One region of the Luteipulveratus mongoliensis genome, then DNA from elsewhere that is predicted to be linked to it. Evidence: predicted binding sites of a transcription regulator. Region 1 holds the regulator's gene; the other holds the start of a gene.
What was found. Region 1 encodes Rex, which represses fermentation and respiration genes when NADH is low (regulators of the CRP and FNR family bind a similar motif). Its sites were predicted from a motif close to CTTGTGAANNNNTTCACAAG; they were not measured.
Positions count from the first base shown of each region.

Region 2: a site for Rex is predicted at 2,307-2,326, ahead of VV02_RS19420 (Cg1360 family ATP-synthase-associated protein). Genes of this name have one in related genera too.

Region 1 covers NZ_CP011112.1:4,723,108-4,731,451, forward strand. The annotation lists gene VV02_RS22465 (glutamyl-tRNA reductase) at 1-1,269, opposite strand, end outside; gene VV02_RS22470 (redox-sensing transcriptional repressor Rex) at 1,266-1,949, opposite strand; gene VV02_RS22475 (glutaredoxin family protein) at 2,131-2,385, opposite strand; gene VV02_RS22480 (lysophospholipid acyltransferase family protein) at 2,382-3,602, opposite strand; gene VV02_RS22485 (NAD-dependent epimerase/dehydratase family protein) at 3,599-4,600, opposite strand; gene VV02_RS26165 (30S ribosomal protein bS22) at 4,764-4,862, opposite strand; gene VV02_RS22490 (helix-turn-helix domain-containing protein) at 4,999-5,199, opposite strand; gene VV02_RS22495 (acetoin utilization protein AcuC) at 5,371-6,591, opposite strand; gene VV02_RS22500 (GNAT family N-acetyltransferase) at 6,671-7,246, opposite strand; gene proC (pyrroline-5-carboxylate reductase) at 7,477-8,319, opposite strand; gene VV02_RS22510 (proline dehydrogenase family protein) at 8,323-8,344, opposite strand, start outside.
Region 2 covers NZ_CP011112.1:4,097,008-4,105,351, forward strand. The annotation lists gene VV02_RS19400 (F0F1 ATP synthase subunit B) at 1-94, opposite strand, end outside; gene atpE (ATP synthase F0 subunit C) at 154-369, opposite strand; gene atpB (F0F1 ATP synthase subunit A) at 492-1,310, opposite strand; gene VV02_RS19415 (hypothetical protein) at 1,441-1,713, opposite strand; gene VV02_RS19420 (Cg1360 family ATP-synthase-associated protein) at 1,747-2,226, opposite strand; gene VV02_RS19425 (glycosyltransferase family 4 protein) at 2,375-3,478, opposite strand; gene VV02_RS19430 (serine hydroxymethyltransferase) at 3,489-4,766, opposite strand; gene VV02_RS19435 (L-threonylcarbamoyladenylate synthase) at 4,763-5,695, opposite strand; gene VV02_RS19440 (hypothetical protein) at 5,705-6,541, opposite strand; gene VV02_RS19445 (pentapeptide repeat-containing protein) at 6,687-7,262, shown strand; gene VV02_RS19450 (DUF1304 domain-containing protein) at 7,318-7,698, shown strand; gene VV02_RS19455 (alpha-mannosidase) at 7,923-8,344, shown strand, end outside.

The DNA of each region.
Region 1 (8,344 bases):
GGGCGGCGTCGACACGGTGGCCGTGTCGCGGGGGTCGAGGTCGAACAGCTCGCGCAGAGCCGTGGTGTAGTCCTGGCCCTCCCCAGCGAGCTGCTTCACCCGGACGGTCGGTGTGTGCAGCAGCTTTTCGACGACGCGGTGCACCGTGAGCTGCACCTGCGCCTGGTCGGCTTCGGTCAGACCGGGCACGCGCTGCTGCAGGCGGCTCAGCTCGGCGGCGACGACATCCGCGGCGCGCGAGCGCAGCAGGGCGACGGTCGGCGCGACGGATGCAGCCCGGCGAGCGATCAGGAAGTCGGCGACCTCACCGGTCACCAGGTCCTGGACCGCACGCACCTGGTCGACTGCCGAGCCCTCGACGGAGCTGCCGAGGTGGGCCAGCGACATCACCTCGACGGCGACTCGCTCGGCCACCTCGGGAGCGACGTCGCGTGGCAGGGCGAGATCGACGTACGCCTGCCGGTGCTGGACCTGCGGCCCTGGCAGGTGGTGTGCGTCGATGACATGCCCGACCGAGCCCGTGCAGGAGATGACGAGGTCCGCCTGGGCGATGGCTGCGGCGAGCGCGTCGAAGGGCAGGGCCTGCCCGCCGGTGGCGTCAGCAAGCCGGCGGGCGGTCTCGTAGGTCCGGTTGATGATGGTCAGCGAGGCCACGCCGGTCCGCGAAACCGTATGTGCCGCAAGGCTGCTCATCGCTCCGGCGCCGACGACGAGAACGCGCTGGCTGCTGAGCGGTCCGAGGTGGACCTCGGCCTGCTGGATGCCGCGCTCGACCAGGGACCGGCTCACGCTGTCGATGTCGGTCTCGGAGTGTGCGCGCTTGCCGACCCGCAGGGCCTGCTGCACGAGACCGTCGAGGACGGAGCCGATGCGGCCGGTCTCGCGGCCCGTCCGCAACGACTCGCGCAGCTGACCCAGGATCTGACTCTCGCCCACGGCCATCGAGTCCAGCCCGGCGGCGACTGAGAACAGGTGCGCGACGGCTCGGTCCTCGTAGTGGACGTAGAGGTGCTCGCGCAGCTGACGCAGCGGCAGCTCGGTGGCCTTGGCGAGGCTCTCGCCGATCTCGGTGACGGCACCGTGGAAGGTGTGTGCGTCCGCGTAGACCTCGACACGGTTGCAGGTATCGATCAGCAGCGCCTCGCCGACGTGCTCCCCGGCATCCAGGCTGGCCAGCAAGGTCTCCCGACGCTCCTGGTCGAGAGCGGCCTGCTCCAGGGTGTCGATCGAGGCAGTCTTGTGCGACAGCCCGATCACGATGACGCTCACGACGTCGCCTCCTGTAGTCCGCCGTCGATCGGGTCGGCGTCCTCCCGAGCGTGCTGCTCGTGGAAGGCGAGGATCTGCAGCTCTGTCGCCAGGTCGACCTTGCGGATCTCGACGCCCTCCGGGACGTTGAGCACGCAGGGTGCGAAGTTGAGGATCGAGTGGACGCCCATCGTCACGAGCCGGTCCGCCACGGCCTGCGCCGCGGTCGGCGGGGTCGCGATGACTCCGATCAGGCCCCCGGGGGGCTCAGCAGCGAGCTCGTCGAAGCTGATGACGGTGAGGCCGGCGATGGTCTGGCCGACGATGGCCGGGTCCTCATCGACCAGCCAGGTGACTCGGAAGCCACGGGTGGCGAAGCCGGAGTAAGCCGCGAGCGCGTGACCCAGGTTGCCCATCCCGATGATCGCGACGGACCAGTCGTGCTGCAGACCCAGCTCGCGGGCGATCTCCTCGCGCAGGCGTACGACGTCGTAACCGACACCGCGGACGCCATAGGAACCGAGGTAGGAGAGGTCCTTGCGCAGCTTGGCGGAGCGGACTCCCGCGGACTCGGCCAGCTCTTCGGACGAGACGGTGTCGACGCCCTTCGCGGCTAGTCCGGCGAGGGCTCGGAGGTACACCGGCAGCCGCGCCACTGTCGCACCGGGAATCCCCCGGCGTGCTGCTGGGGCGGCTGTCACGAGCGCCTTCGCTCCTCTCTTGCGGGCAGGCGTATATCAAACGCCAACACCAGAGGTTTTGGGACCCCCTCACCTTAAGCGCTTGTGAAGGCAGGCACAAAGTCGCGTAAGACCGCTCCACGTGCTAGTAGAGGCGTGTGCTAGGCGCAACGCCGCGGACGGCGCGATATTCCGTGCGTGGTCAGCGCAGCGCGCGGCGCAGCCGCTTCTCGTCCACGTGGAAGTAGTCGTGCTGGCGCCCGTCGACGAGCGTGACCGGGATCTGCTCGGCGTACTGCTGGCGCAGCTGGTCGTCGTCCAGGATCGATCGCTCGTCCCACGTCACGCCGAGATCGGCGCACACCCGCTCGATGACCGTGCGGGCGTCATCACACAGGTGACAGCCGGGTTTGCCGACCAACGTCACGGTGTGCGGCTTGGCGCGGCGACCGATCACCAAAAGACTGAGCGCCGCTGCAGCAGCAGGGAGTAGAGCGTCTGCTGGATCGTCTCGCGCACCTGATCGGTGAGGTCGAAGACGAGCATCGGGTCGTCAGCGGCCTCCGGGCCAAGACTCGCGGTGTCGACCGGCGCACCGAACTCGATGATCCACTTCGACGGCAGCGGAATGGCCCCCAGCGGGCCGAGCCACGGGAACGTCGCTGTGAGCGGGAAGTAGGGGAAGCCGAGCATGCGCGCGAGACTCTTGGCGTTGCCGATCATCGGGTAGATCTCCTCGGCGCCCACGATCGAGCACGGGATGATCGGTGCGCCGGTGTGCAGCGCGGCCGAGACGAACCCGCCCCGCCCGAAGCGCTGCAACCGGTAACGCTCGCTGAACGGCTTGCCGACGCCCTTGAACCCCTCCGGGAACACCGCAGTCAGCTGTCCGGTGCCGAGCAGCCGCTCGGCGTCCGCGTTGGCCGCCAGGGTCGTACCGGCCTTGCGCGCCAGCTCGCCCACGAGCGGCGACTGGAACACGAGGTCGGCGCCGAGCATCCGTACGTGCCGGTGCGCGGGGTGCTGGTCGTGCAGGGCGACCTGCAGCATGAGGCCGTCGACGGGCACCGTGCCGGAGTGATTGGCGACCACGAGTGCCGAACCGTCGGCCGGGACGTTCTCGATCCCGCGCACCTCGACGCGGAACCACCGCTTGTAGATCGGCCGCAGCAACGGCAGCCAGACCTCCTCGGTGAACTCGGGATCGAAGCCGAACTCGTCGATGTCGTAGTCGCCGGTGACGCGCCGCCGGAGGTAGGCGAGGGCCTGGGCGATCCGCGCCTCGAGGTCTTCGCCCTGCAGTCCCGCGGCCGACCCGGCCACCCGCAGCGCGCTCACCAACGTGGAGACGGCCGTCTCCAGACCTGGCAGGGGGTACGACGACCCACCGGTCGGCGTCGGCGTCGCCTGCGCGTCGCCCAGCTCGGGCAGGTCGGGCACCGCCCGCAGCGGACGCTCGGTCGCGTCGTCGGTCGTCGCCGCAGTCGTCCGCTTGCGCATGCTCGGGTGTGCGGCGGCCGCACGAATATCCTTGCGCGCCGGACGCTTTCGAGCTTTTGCGGCCGCCGCGATCTCGGCGGGCTGCGTGGTGATCGAGGCACTCTTGGGCGCGGAGGCGATCTTCTTGGCAGTGGTCTTCTTGGCAGCGCCCTTGCCGGGCTCCCCTTTGGTCACGATCCCCCTCCGATCATCGACGCGAGTACGGCACCCGGTGACGGGGGCCAGCTGTGGTGATCGCCGAACACCTCGACGATGGCCTCGCGAGTCGTGTGCTCCGGCTCGAACTTCAGCAGCTCGCGCATCCGCGTGGTGTCCATGCCGCGGCCGTAGCAGAGCCAGTCCATCTGCTGGGCGTCGAAGGTGCCGAGGCCGCCACGGCTGCTGGCGAGCGACACCGCGCCCGCAGCGAAGGGCAGCACCGGCACCATGGGCCGCTTGATCAGCCGGGCGGCCTGCTTGACCGTGACCACGCCCTCGCCGGCCACGTTGATGATGCCGCTTGCCTCGCCGGTGACCGCGGCCACCGTCGCCCGGACCGCATCGTCCAGGTGCAGCACCTGGACGCGGCCGTCGAATCCGAACGGCACCGGCAGGGCGCGCATGCTGAGGTAGTCGGTCAGCGGCGTCCGCAGACCCGCGCCCACGACGTTGGCCATCCGCAGCATGCAGACCGCGACGTCGGGGCGTCGACGTGCGAACCCGCGTACGTAGGTCTCCACCTCGACCGAGTCCTTGGCGAAACCGGTCGTCGGCACCTTGCGTGCCGTCATGTCCTCGGTAAACATCGCGGGGTCACGCGGCGAGGAGCCGTAGACCGAGCTGGAGGACTTGACCACGAGTCGGGTGAGGCTGTCGGCCTTCTGGCACGCAGCGAGCAGCTGCATGGTGCCGATGACGTTGATCTCCTTCTGGGAGGCCCGCCCGCCGGCCTGCCGGGGCGTCGTGATGACGCCGAGGTGGACGACCGTGTCGACCTGCTCCTGCCGGATGATCTTGCCGATGATCGGGTTGCGGATGTCCGCGCGGACGAACTGCGCCTCACCCAGATCGTGGCTGGGCGGCACCGCATCGACCGCGATCACTCGTTTGACCTGACCGCTGAGGCTGAGCTGCTGCGCGGTCCGGCCGCCGACGAGTCGGGACACACCGGTCACCAGAACAACGTCAGCCATGCGCCGATCTTAGGCGCCACGACTGGGCACTCGGGTGCCTCCGCAGATCCGGGACCAGCGCATGAGACGTGAGACCGATCACCTTCGGGCACGACGAAGGCCCCCGCCCGTCGTACGGGACCCGGGGGCCTTGACGTTGAACCGGTCAGGGACCGGTCAGCCGCTACTTCTTGTTGCGGCGCTGGTGACGCGTCTTGCGAAGCAACTTGCGGTGCTTCTTCTTCGCCATGCGCTTGCGGCGCTTCTTGATGACGGAACCCATAGGTCAACGTCCTTCGATGCTCGAGGAATGGTTTTACGTGCGATGGCGTCGCGCCAAGCACGCACAGCCAATCCGCCCCAGGGTATCCCCCGAGCCCGATCTGGCCCAATCCGGGAGCAGCGGACGTGAGGAGCGACTACGCGGTCTCGATGTAAGAGGTCCGCAGGTACTCGTGCACGGCCTGCTCGGGCACCCGGAAGGAGCGGCCGACGCGGACGGCAGGCAGCTCCCCGTTGTGGACGAGCCGGTAGACGGTCATCTTGGACACCCGCATCAGCGCGGCGACCTCGGCGACCGTCATGAACTGCACCTCACCGACCTGGCGGTCCTCAGTCATTGGGATCCACCCCGACCTCTCCACTGGTCCGATGCGACATGGACTGCCGTGACGGGTGTGACTACTGGGTCACAGGCAGCTCTTGAGGTAGCACGATAGAGCCGAAAGGCCCCTCCGCGATAGTCCTGACGGTGACTCGTCCAGTCGACACGCCGAAAACGCTCGACAAAATCAGTCGAGCCAGATGTCCAGTCCATGGAGGGGGAAGACCGCCTCACGGGTCGCCATCACGCTCTGGTCGACCCGGTCGTCCGGGTCGAAGCCGGTCTCCCAGGACCGGAACCAGACCATGCCGTCCTCGGCGACGCCGTCGCCCATCCGGGGCGGTCCGGGGCGGCCGACGAGCCGGGTCACGTGGTCGCGCCAGGCCGCAGGCACGGGCGTACGCAGGTCGATCGGACGGTGCGCGGCGATCGCGGTCAGGTGGGTCCAGGATCGCGGTACGACGTCGATGATCTCGTAGCCACCGCCACCCAGCGCGATCCACCGCCCGCCCGCGACCTCGTGCGCGAGGCGGTGCAGCAGGGCGTACGACGTCTGCTGGGCATCCACGGACAGCGCCAGGTGCGCGAGCGGGTCGGAGTAGTGGGAGTCGCAACCCTGCTGGGTCACCATGACCTGGGGGTCGAAGGCGCGTACGAGCGGCGGGACCACCGCATGCAGCGCGCGCAGCCAGGGAGCGTCGCCGGTGCCGGGCGGTAGGGCCACGTTGACCGCCCCGCCCATCGCACGAGCACCACCGATCTCACCCGGGAAGCCGGTGCCCGGGAACAGCACCCGGCCGCTCTCGTGGAGGGAGATGGTCAGCACCCGCGGGTCGTCCCAGAAGACGCGTTCGACGCCGTCACCGTGGTGGACGTCGACATCGACGTAGACGACACGTTCGGCACCGTGGTCCAGCATCCACTGGATGCCCAGGGCCGCGTCGTTGTAGATGCAGAAGCCGGACGCCGAGCCCGGCATCGCGTGGTGCAGGCCGCCACAGAAGTTGACCCCGTGGTCGATCTCGCCCTCCCAGACCGCCCTGCACAGGTCGACCGTCCCGGCGGCGATCAGTGCGGACGACTCGTGCATCCCGGCGAACGCCGGGTCGTCCTCGGTGCCCAGGCCGTACGCCGGGTCCGCGCTCGCAGGATCAGCCGAGGCACGGCGTACGGCATCGATGTAGTCGCGGTCGTGGACCTGCTCCAGGAACGCGTCGCCCTCAGGCGGCAGCGCGGGGGGTACGACCTCCACGCCGGGCGCATCGAGCACGCCGAGCTCCCGCGCCAGACGGGCGGTGAGGTCGAGACGGAGCGGGTTCATCGGGTGCTCGGGCCCGAAGTTGTACGCCGTCAGGCTGGGGTCCCACACGACCCGCGTGCGGAGGGGCTGATCTGCGCCCGCCGGCATGGACGTCACCTGTTCTTGTGGACGGGACTTCTCCTCCGGCCGAGGTCGCAGGCTCCCTCGGTCCGGCATCGTCGTCCCGTCACGACAGCACCGAGCTCGGGACCGCCCCGGGGTCGCTGCCGAGGGGGTAGATCATCGCCATCTCGAGGTTGTCGTCGTCCTCGTCGTCGGAGGCGTCCTGCGGTCGCATCGAGCGACGGGAGTCGGTCGGCCGGAAACCGAAGCTGCTGGCGAACGCCACCGCCCGGCCGTTGTCCGTGCCGACCCAGTAGACCGCGAACGAGCGCTTCTCCTCGCGGGCCTCGTCGACGCCGGCCTGCACGAGCTTCCAGGCCACGCCCTTGCCGCGCAGCTCCGGCGCAACCCAGAGCCCGAACAGCTCGGCCACGATCTCGCTGGTGTCGCCGTCCTTGTCGATGTCGTCCTCGTCGACGACGTCACCGACCGAGACCACGCCGACGGGTTCGCCTTCCTGCTCGGCCACCAGCCGCCGGGACCGCGCCATGCGGGTCCGCCAGAACTCTTCGTCGAACTTCTGCTCCTGATCGATGGAGGCGGCGAACGCCGACGGAGATTCCTTCAGCGCTGCCAGCCTGATGTCGCGGTAGACCTGCCAGTCCTCATCCCCGAGGGCACGCACCGAGATTGCTGTCATGTGGTCCACTCTCGCACGCGATCCAGCGCCTTCGGGTGGCACCCTCGGCAAATCCTCAGCACCTCCACAGGCGCCTCACACCCTTCCCCGCCCGGCAGAAGTTGATAGCCGGCACAGGTATGCGTGTGCCCCTCGCCAACTTTCGCCGGGGAGTCTCGGTCTACCGGCAGAAGTTGATCGGCCGCACAGGCATGCGTGTGCCGGGCACCAACTTTTGCCGGGAGTGGTGGTCAGTTGTGTCCGGAGGCCAGCTCGGCCGACCGCTTGGCGGCCGCTTCCATCGCGGACAGGAAGGCTGCACGCACCTTGTGGTCCTCCAGCTCGCGCAGGGCCGCCATCGTGGTGCCGCCCGGGCTCGAGACCCGCTCGCGCAGCACGGTCGGGTGCTCGCCGGTCTCCTTGAGCATGGTGGCGGCGCCGTAGAGCGTCTGGACGACGAGCTCGGTCGCGGTCGCACGCGGCAGCCCGAGGAGCACGCCCGCCTCGATCATCGCCTCGACGACGAAGAAGATGTACGCCGGTCCGCTGCCGCTGATCGCGGTCACCGCGTCCTGGTACTCCTCGGGGATCGACAGCACCTTGCCGCACGACCGCATGAGGTCCTGCGCCTCCCACAGGTGGTGGGCGTCGCAGTGCTCGCCAGGGCTGACCGCGGCCATGCCCTCATCGACCAGGGCAGGGGTGTTGGGCATGACGCGGGCGACCGGAGTGCCCTCCGGGAGGTGGTTCTCGAGGTAGGCCGTCGTGATGCCGGCCGCGATCGACACCACCAGCGTGCCCGGCGCCAGGTGGTCGCGGATGGTGTCGAGGACCTTGCCCATGTCCTGCGGCTTCACCGCGAGCACGACGGTGCTGACACTCGCTGCCGCGTCAGCGGCCGAGGCGACCTCGACGCCGTAGGTGTCCTTGATGACGGCAAGCCGCTCGGGACTGCGGTCGCTGACGATGAGCTGCTCAGTCGTACGGCCCGCGCGCAAGAGCCCGGACACCAGTGTCTCGCCCATCACTCCCGCACCGATGATGGCGACCTTGCGGCCGGACACCTCGTGGGAACGCTCCGCCGTCTCTGACATCGCTCAGCCCTTCGTCGCCAGTGCT
Region 2 (8,344 bases), 630 kb from region 1:
TGATCCCGAAGATCAGCTCCCCCAGGTGGGGAAGGATCGGGGCTCGGCCGGCTACCTTGTCCTCGCTCACGACCGCAGCAGCTGCGGTGGCGATGTTGTGCACGGGGTTCTCCTAGGTCCGCTGAACGTACGAGATGTGCAGACCGGCGCGCGTCAAACGCCCTTCTTGAAGACGAACGCCAGGACGAGGCCGAAGATGGCCAGCGCCTCGGCGAGGGCGAAGCCCAGGATGGCGATCGACTGCAGCATGCCGCGAGCCTCGGGCTGACGGGCCACGCCGTTGATGTAGGCGGCGAAGATGAGGCCAATGCCGATACCGGGGCCGATCGCAGACAGGCCGTAGCCGATGATCGCGATGTTGCCACCGATGTTGATGGTGCCTTCCACGACGGTCTCTCTTTCGTGTTTCTGGTGTCCCCGGGCGGTATGCCACCGGCCGGAAGTGTGATTGGTGTGCGTATGAAGTTGTTGGTCTCGAACGGCGACGGCCGTCAGTGGTGCTCGCTGAGCGAGTCGGCGATGTAGGTCGCCGCCAGCATGGTGAAGATGTACGCCTGCAGGAACTCGATCAGGATCTCGAAGACCGTCATCACGGCGGCCAGCAGGTAGGACGCGCCGCCGAAGATCTTCATGTGGAAGCCCGAGGCGTGGAACATCATGTACTCGCCGCCGAGGATGAACAGCAGGAGCAGCATGTGACCGGCGAACATGTTGCCGAAGAGTCGCAGTGCGAGCGTGACCGGCCGGGTGATGAAGTAGGTGATGATCTCCAGGAACAGGATCATCGGCTTGATCCAGCCCGGCAGACCTGCGGGGACGAGGTCCTTGAGGTAGCCGAGGACACCCTTCCGACGGAAGGCGATGACCTGGTAGATCACGTAGACCAGCAGCGCGAGGGCGATCGGGAATCCGACGCGACCCATCGTGGGGTACTGGAACGGCGGGATGACCCCGAAGAGGTTGTTCACCAGGATCGTGCAGAAGAGGGTGAACAGCAGCGGGACGTACTTCAGGAACTCCTTCGACCCGATGATGTCCTGCGCGATGCCGTTGCGGATGAAGTTGTAGCCCTGCTCGGTGACCCACTGGGCCTTACCGGGAACAACCGCCGCCTTGCGCGTGGAGAAGATGAGGAACGCCCCGACGATGACCGCCGAGATGGCGAACAGGAACATCGGCCGCGTGACCGAGAAGTCACCTGAGCCGAAGAACGGCTGGTAGAACTCCTCCGGTGTCGGGGCTTCGAAGCCATCTCCGCCATCGGATGAGGCGCTGAGACCGCTCAGGGCGGCCAGCACGGTGTAGCTCACGAGATCTCCTCGACCTGGTGCAGAACTTCGGACGTGGGGGTGGGCTGGGAGGTGGCAGATGAGATCCACCGGATGGCCCCAGGAGCCGGCGAGCGCCGCGGTGACGCGCGGTGCTCAGGTCCTGCAGAAGTCAGGACGTACCGTACCGGAACCAGATCAGGTACATGGACAGCGCCATACCGCCCAGGATGCCGAGCACCACAAGGAACTGAGTGCCCAGCCAGTGGTCGAGCAGCAGGCCGAGTCCGCCGTACAGAAACGGGCCGGAGATGAGGTAGGCCGTGACGCTCCACGCGACTGCCTCGGGAATGGGTCCCTCGGAGTGCCGACCCTGCTCCGGGCCGCGGTAGGGCTCCGGGTCGCGCGGGTCCGGCGACGGACTGCCGGGTGAAGAGGCGCTCATATGCGTGTCCTGACACGTGGGGCGTACGAACCATCATGACGTCTCCTCGGTGGAGTCGTCTGCGGAGGAAGGCTCGTCGTAGACCGGCTTGCGCATCCGCATGAAGGCGGCAATCTGCGCGACCTGCCAGACCAGCGCGATCGCCAGCACGGCGATACCGAACGCCGGCCCGTCGATCCAGCTCGCGTCGGACAGGAAGAGGATGACGATGCCGAGGAAGATGATCTGCCCAAGGTAGACGGCGAGCGCGCCCGCCATCACGGTCATCGGGTTGTCATCGACGATCTTGCCCATGATGAGCAGGCCGGCCGCGAAGAAGACGACCGCGAGCAGGGCGCCGAGCGCCGCGGAGCCGCCGCCCTTGCTGTCTCGGGCAATCCAGAGCGCGATGACGACGACCGGGAACGCAACCATCGAGGCGAGCACACCGGCCTGCAGCATGGCAGCGAACGGCTTGTCACCGACAGCGACGGCCTTGGTCGGCCTAGCCGCGTCTCGCGGGCGGGAGTCCATCGTCGGGCTTCCTTAATCTGCACAGATCGTGGGCGTCAACGGGCGCCTCGCGAAGAGGCAATCTGGCGTTCCTTCGAACGCTTGTGAAAACTATCACAAGCATCTGGCGTGCCGCCAATCGGGGTCACTCCCCCGGCTCCGCAACAGGTCAGGGCCGCAGTCGACGAGCCGGGCTCCAGCGAGGTACGCCCCACGTCAGCAACAGGGACGCGGCCAGAAGGCAGGCCACCAGCGTGGTCGCCCAGCTGGCCGGGAGGAACGCATAGCCGAGCACACCCGATGCCACGGAGACCGACCACAGGTACAGGATGAGCACCGCACGACGGTGCGTGTGCCCGATCTGCAACATCCGATGGTGCAGATGCTTGGAGTCGGGCTGGGAGAAGCGGCCGCGCCGGCGGATGATCGCCATCACCACGTCGAGCACCGGCAGCGCCAGGATCGCGACTGGCAAGGCGATCGGCAGCCACTGCGCGACAGTCGCCTGGCGGTTGTCGGCGGTCGCCGGGTCGAACTGACCCGTCAACGAGATCGTTGCCGCCGACAGCAGCAGTCCGAGCAGCAGCGCGCCTGAGTCGCCCATGAACAGTCGTGCCGGGTGGAAGTTGTGTGGGAGGAAGCCCACACAGCTGCCGACCAGCCCGGCCGTGATCAAGGTCGCGACCGAGAAGACGCTGGCGGTGCTCGCATCATTGCCGGTGTTCGGCATCGAGTAGGCCCAGATGAAGAAGGTGCCGCCAGCGATGGCCACAACTCCGGCCGCCAGCCCGTCGAGGCCGTCGGCGAAGTTCACCGCGTTGGTCGTGGCGATCACGATGAAGACGGTCAGCCCGATCATCACCGGCTGCGGCAGGACGGTCTGCCCGGCGATCGGCAAGGTGATCAGCTGGACGCCCGAGAACGCCATCACCCCGGCCGCGATGAGCTGCCCCGCGAACTTGGTCAGCGCATCCAGCTCTCGGAAGTCATCGATGGCCCCGAGAAGGCACATGAGCGTGGCGCCGGCCAGCACGCCGGCCAAGGGACGATGCGGCAGTGTCGACAGATACGGCAGCTGGATGGCGACCAGGATCGCCACGGTAAATCCGACCAGCATGGCGATCCCGCCGAGTCGCGGGATCGGCACGGAGTGGACGTCCCGGCCGCGCACGGGCGTGACCGCCCCGAAGCGGACAGCCACCCAGCGCGCCACCGGGGTGGCGACGAAGGTGAAGACGGCCGCGATGACCGCGACCAGGACGTACTCGCGCACTGGAGCTCAGTCAGCCTCGCGGGTACGCGGGGAAGCGGCCCACGAGATCCGTCACCTGCGCGCGGACCTCCTTGGCCACCGCGTGGTCCGGGTCGCCGTCGCCCTCGGTGATCGCCTTGTGGATCAGGTCGGCGATCTGCTTCATCTCCTCGACGCCCATCCCCTGCGTCGTCACCGACGGTGAGCCGACGCGGATGCCGGAGGCGATGTTGGGCTTCTGCGGGTCGAACGGGATGGCGTTCTTGTTCAGCACGATGCCGGCCGCGTCGGCACGCAGCTCGGCGTCCGCACCGGTGACGTTGATGCCCTGCAGGTCGTGCAGCGAGAGGTGGGTGTCGGTGCCGCCCGTCGTGGGGCGAATTCCCTTCTCCCCCAACGACGTTGCGAGCTGCTGCGCGTTGGCGATGACCTGCTTGGCATAGGTCGCATACTCCGGCGTCGCGCACTCCTTGAAGTTGACCGCCTTGGCCGCGATCGTGTGCATCTGCGGGCCGCCCTGCATCATCGGGAAGACCGCGCGGTCAAGTGCCTTCGCGTGCTCCTCCTTGCAGACCAGCGCGCCGGAGCGCGGGCCACGCAGCACCTTGTGCGTCGTGAACGAGACGACATCGGCGTACGGCACGGGCGAGGGGATGGCCTTGCCGGCCACCAGGCCGATGAAGTGGGCGGCGTCGACCCAGAAGATGGCGCCGACCTCGTCGGCGATCTTGCGGAAGCGCTCGAAGTCGATGAGACGCGGGATGGCCGAGCCGCCCGCGAGGATCACCTTGGGCTGGTGCTCCTTGGCGAGTGCCTCGACCTCGTCGTAGTCGATGTCCTCGGTCTCCTTGTCGACGCCGTAGTTGACGGCGTTGAACCACTTGCCGGAGAAGGACATCTTGGTGCCGTGGGTGAGGTGGCCACCGTGCGGCAGGGACATCGACAAGATGGTCTCGCCCGGCTTCATGAACGCGCCGTAGACCGCCTGGTTGGCGCTCGCGCCAGAGTGCGGCTGGACGTTGGCGTGGTCGGCCTCGAAGAGCGCCTTGCACCGGTCGATGGCGATCGTCTCGGCCTTGTCGACCTCGGAGCAGCCGCCGTAGTAGCGACGCCCGGGGTAGCCCTCGGCGTACTTGTTGGACAGCGTCGAGCCGAGTGCGGTGAGGACCGCAGGGCTCGACAGGTTCTCGCTGGCGATGAGCTGGAGGCCACCACGCAGCCGGTCGAGCTCGGAGAGCAGCACGCCTGCAATGTCGGGATCGAACTGCTCGAGTGCGTCGTAGTCGGAACCGTAGAAGGGCGTGGTCATCGCTGGTCACCTGTCGCTGTCTCGGGCGGGCTGGGCTGATCTGGAAGAGCGGCTGGCTCGGCTTGGTCCTCGTCCACCGATGGTTCGGGGCGCGGGAGCGCTGTGCTCCCGAACGATCGGTGCGGCTGCACGGTCGAAGAATCCTGCCAGTGCTGGCCCAGGGTAGGCGGCTCCGGTTCGTCGACGTCAGCGGACGACGCCAGCTGGACATCCTCGGGCAGCTCCGGTGCGCCGCCAGTGACCCCGTCATCCTCGCCGACGCCGAACGGCTCCTCGACGTGCGGTGCCACCAGGTCGATGTCACCGAGCACCTCGCGCAGCCGGTCGAGCGAGACCGCGCCCTCGCGCAGCACGATCGGGTCGGGCTTGGTGCAGTCCAGGATGGTCGAGGGCTGCAGTGCGTCGCGCGGGCCGTCATCGAGGTAGATGTCGGCGAACGGTCCGAGCTGGAAACCGGCATCGGTGGCCGTCGTGGCAGCCGGCTGGCCCGTGCGGTTGGCGCTGCTCACCGCGAGCGGACCGGTCTCGGCCAGCAGAGTCAGGGTGAGCTCGTCATCGGGCATACGCAGCGCGACCGTGCCGTTGGTCTCGCCGAGGTCCCACGACAAGGACTGCTGCGCGCGTACGACGAGGGTCAGCCCGCCGGGCCAGAACTCCTTCATCAGCCGCTTGACGTAAGACGGCATGGCCATGGCCAGTCCGTCGACCGTGCGGGGGTTGGGGACCAGCACGGGGGGCGGCATCTCTCGCCCGCGACCCTTCGCAGAGAAGATCGCCGCCACACCGGCCGGACTGAACGCATCAGCCGCGAGCCCGTAGACCGTGTCGGTGGGGAGCACGACGAGACGACCGTCACCGATCGCCGTCCTGGCCGCAGCCAGCCCCTCCTCACGCCCTTCCGAGGTCGAGCAGTCGAAGACTGGACTCACACACCACTCCTAGAAACCGCCATCGAATCCACCGCCAAAGTCTCCCCCACCGAAGTCTCCGCCGCCGAAGTCCCCTCCACCGAAGTCTCCACCGCCAGAGTCCGCGCCCGCACCCGGGTCACCACCGTCGTACGCCGCCGTGTCGGCCTGGGCGCCGGCGTCACCGGATGCCGCATCGCCGGAGCCGGCGTCGCCCTGACCCTGATCCGCACCCTGGTCGCCACCGCCCTGATTGTCCGGGTTGGCGCTGTCGTCGAGGGTCGCGTCACTGGTGACGTCGTTGTCGAACAGCTCCTGAGCGATGGCCGTACCGATGAACGCACCGGCAACGCTGCCGAGCAGCATGCCGCCCATCCCGAGGCCACCGCCACCCGCTCGACCGCCGAGGCCAGGCCCGCCGAACGCACGCTGGAGTGTGCCCGGCTGCTGCATCTCGATCCGCGTCGCGCTGCGCGCCAGGGACTGCGGCGAGTCGTCGCGCGGCGCGTCCTGGGGCGAGGTCTGGGCGAGCTTGTTGAGGACCTGCTGGCGCTGCGCGGGTGTCAGCTGAGCGAACGCCTGCTCGTGCGCCTTCTCGATCTGCTCCGGCGGGGCCGTACGCAGGAGGTACTCGTAGCGCTGGATCGCCTGCTGGTCGGCGTCGGTCGTCTGCTGCTGCGGCGGCTGCTGGTACGCCGGGGGCGCCGGCTGCTGCTGGAACCCGCCCTGGGGCGCGGCCTCGGCCGGCGGTTGCTGCTGTCCGAAGCCTGCCTGCTGCCCGTAGCCCTCCTGCTGCGGCGGCTGCGGGAAGCCCGCCTGCCCCTGCTGCTGGTCCTTGCGCCCGAACAACCGGTCCAGGAATCCCATGACTGCCTCGTCTCGTGTCGTGGCTTCGGCATCTGCTCAACGTCCGACCAGCCGCACATGTCTCTGGTTCGCGCGGCCGCTGCCTGACGTGTCTTCCAGCGCTCGCGGTCGAGCGTAGTCCGAGGTCGCTGGCACAGTGCATCCCATGACAGACGAGGAGCTGACGGACGCGTCGTACGACGGACCTGGGCTGCGCGCGGTCGTGGAGTCCGCCCGTGGTCCGGTCACGCTGACCCGGTGCGACGCTCAGGACGCCGACCTGCGTGACGCGGATCTGTCAGAGGCCACCTTCGTGGACTGCACGCTGGACCGGGTGGACCTGCGGGGCGCTCAGCTGGCGGACGCGCGCTTCGTCGGGTGCCGTCTGATGGGTGCCAACTTCGAGCGGGTGCGCGGGTTGGGCTTCCGACTGGAGCGGTGCAACCTGTTCGCCGCGACGCTGGTCGGTGCTCCCCTGGCCCGCACCGACCTGTCCGGCTGCCGACTGACGGAGGCCGTGCTCCGCGGTGCCGACCTGCGGTGGTGCACCTTCGACGGCTGCGACCTGCTCAACGCCGACCTCCACATGGCACTGCTCGAGGGCGCCGACCTGAGGGGTGCCGCTCTCGGGCCGTGTGACCTGGACCGGCTGAAGGCGATGAAGGGCGCGATCGTGACGACGCGTCAGGCCACCGAGATCCTCGAGGACCTCGCCGGCATCACGATCAGCGACCCCAACTGAGCCGTAGCATCGGCACACTCGGTGCCACCGGCGCCCGACCCTTGAGGATGCCTCCATGCTCGTGGCGATCCCGGCGGCGCTCGCCGCCCTGGTGCACGTCTACATCTTTGTGATCGAGTCGCTGCGCTTCACCCATCCGTCGACGTTGAAGGCGTTCGGGATCCGCTCGGTCGAGGAGGCGGAGGTGATGAAGCCGTGGGCCTTCAACCAAGGCTTCTACAACCTCTTCCTCGCCATCATCACGGCGGTCGGTCTGATCCTCCACGCGGGCAACCACGACGAAGCCGGCGTCGCACTGGTGGCCTCCGCCACGGCGTCCATGCTGGCGGCCGCCCTCATCCTCGGAGGCAGTGATCGCAGCAAGCTGCGCGGCGCTGTCGTACAGGGCCTGTTCCCTCTGCTCACGGTCATCGCGCTGCTCGCCACGGGCTGGTAACACGCGCTCATCTGAGCACCACCAGGCTGATCCGTCCCACATGAGAAAACGATTCCCTTCGCACGTCCCGTCGTCGCCGATCTTTTGACAGGCTGATGCTGGCGCCAGTCTCCGCGGACGGCACCGGAGCCGACGAAACACGATGAGACGACGATGCCAGCCGAGGGAGCCTGCGACCTCGGCTGGAGGAGGAGTCTCGTCCAGAGGGAACAGACGAGGGATCGATGCACGACAACGCCGCCTTTGTCCGAGCGCGCCTGAAGCGATTCCGTCAGGAGTACCTCCCGGCCGCGCTTTACCGCGAACGACACCCGCTCACCCTCACGCGATGGGACGCGCCGGGCGAGCCAGTGCCGTACGACGAGGCGACCTCTCAGTCGTACGCACCCTTCGTGGCCGGTGCCGGGATCGACTCCCGCTGGGGTCGTCCGTGGGGCACGACCTGGTTCCACGTCACGGGTTCGATCCCGGAGGGCTGGGCGGATGTCGCGGGCACTCAGCTCGAGGCGGTGATCGACCTCGGCTTCAACGACGCCGGCCCTGGCTTCCAGGCCGAGGCCACCACGTACGGCCCAAAAGGCACGATTATCAAGGGAATCGAGCCGCGCAACGCCCACGTCCCGATCGAGGCGATCAGGGGCGAGCA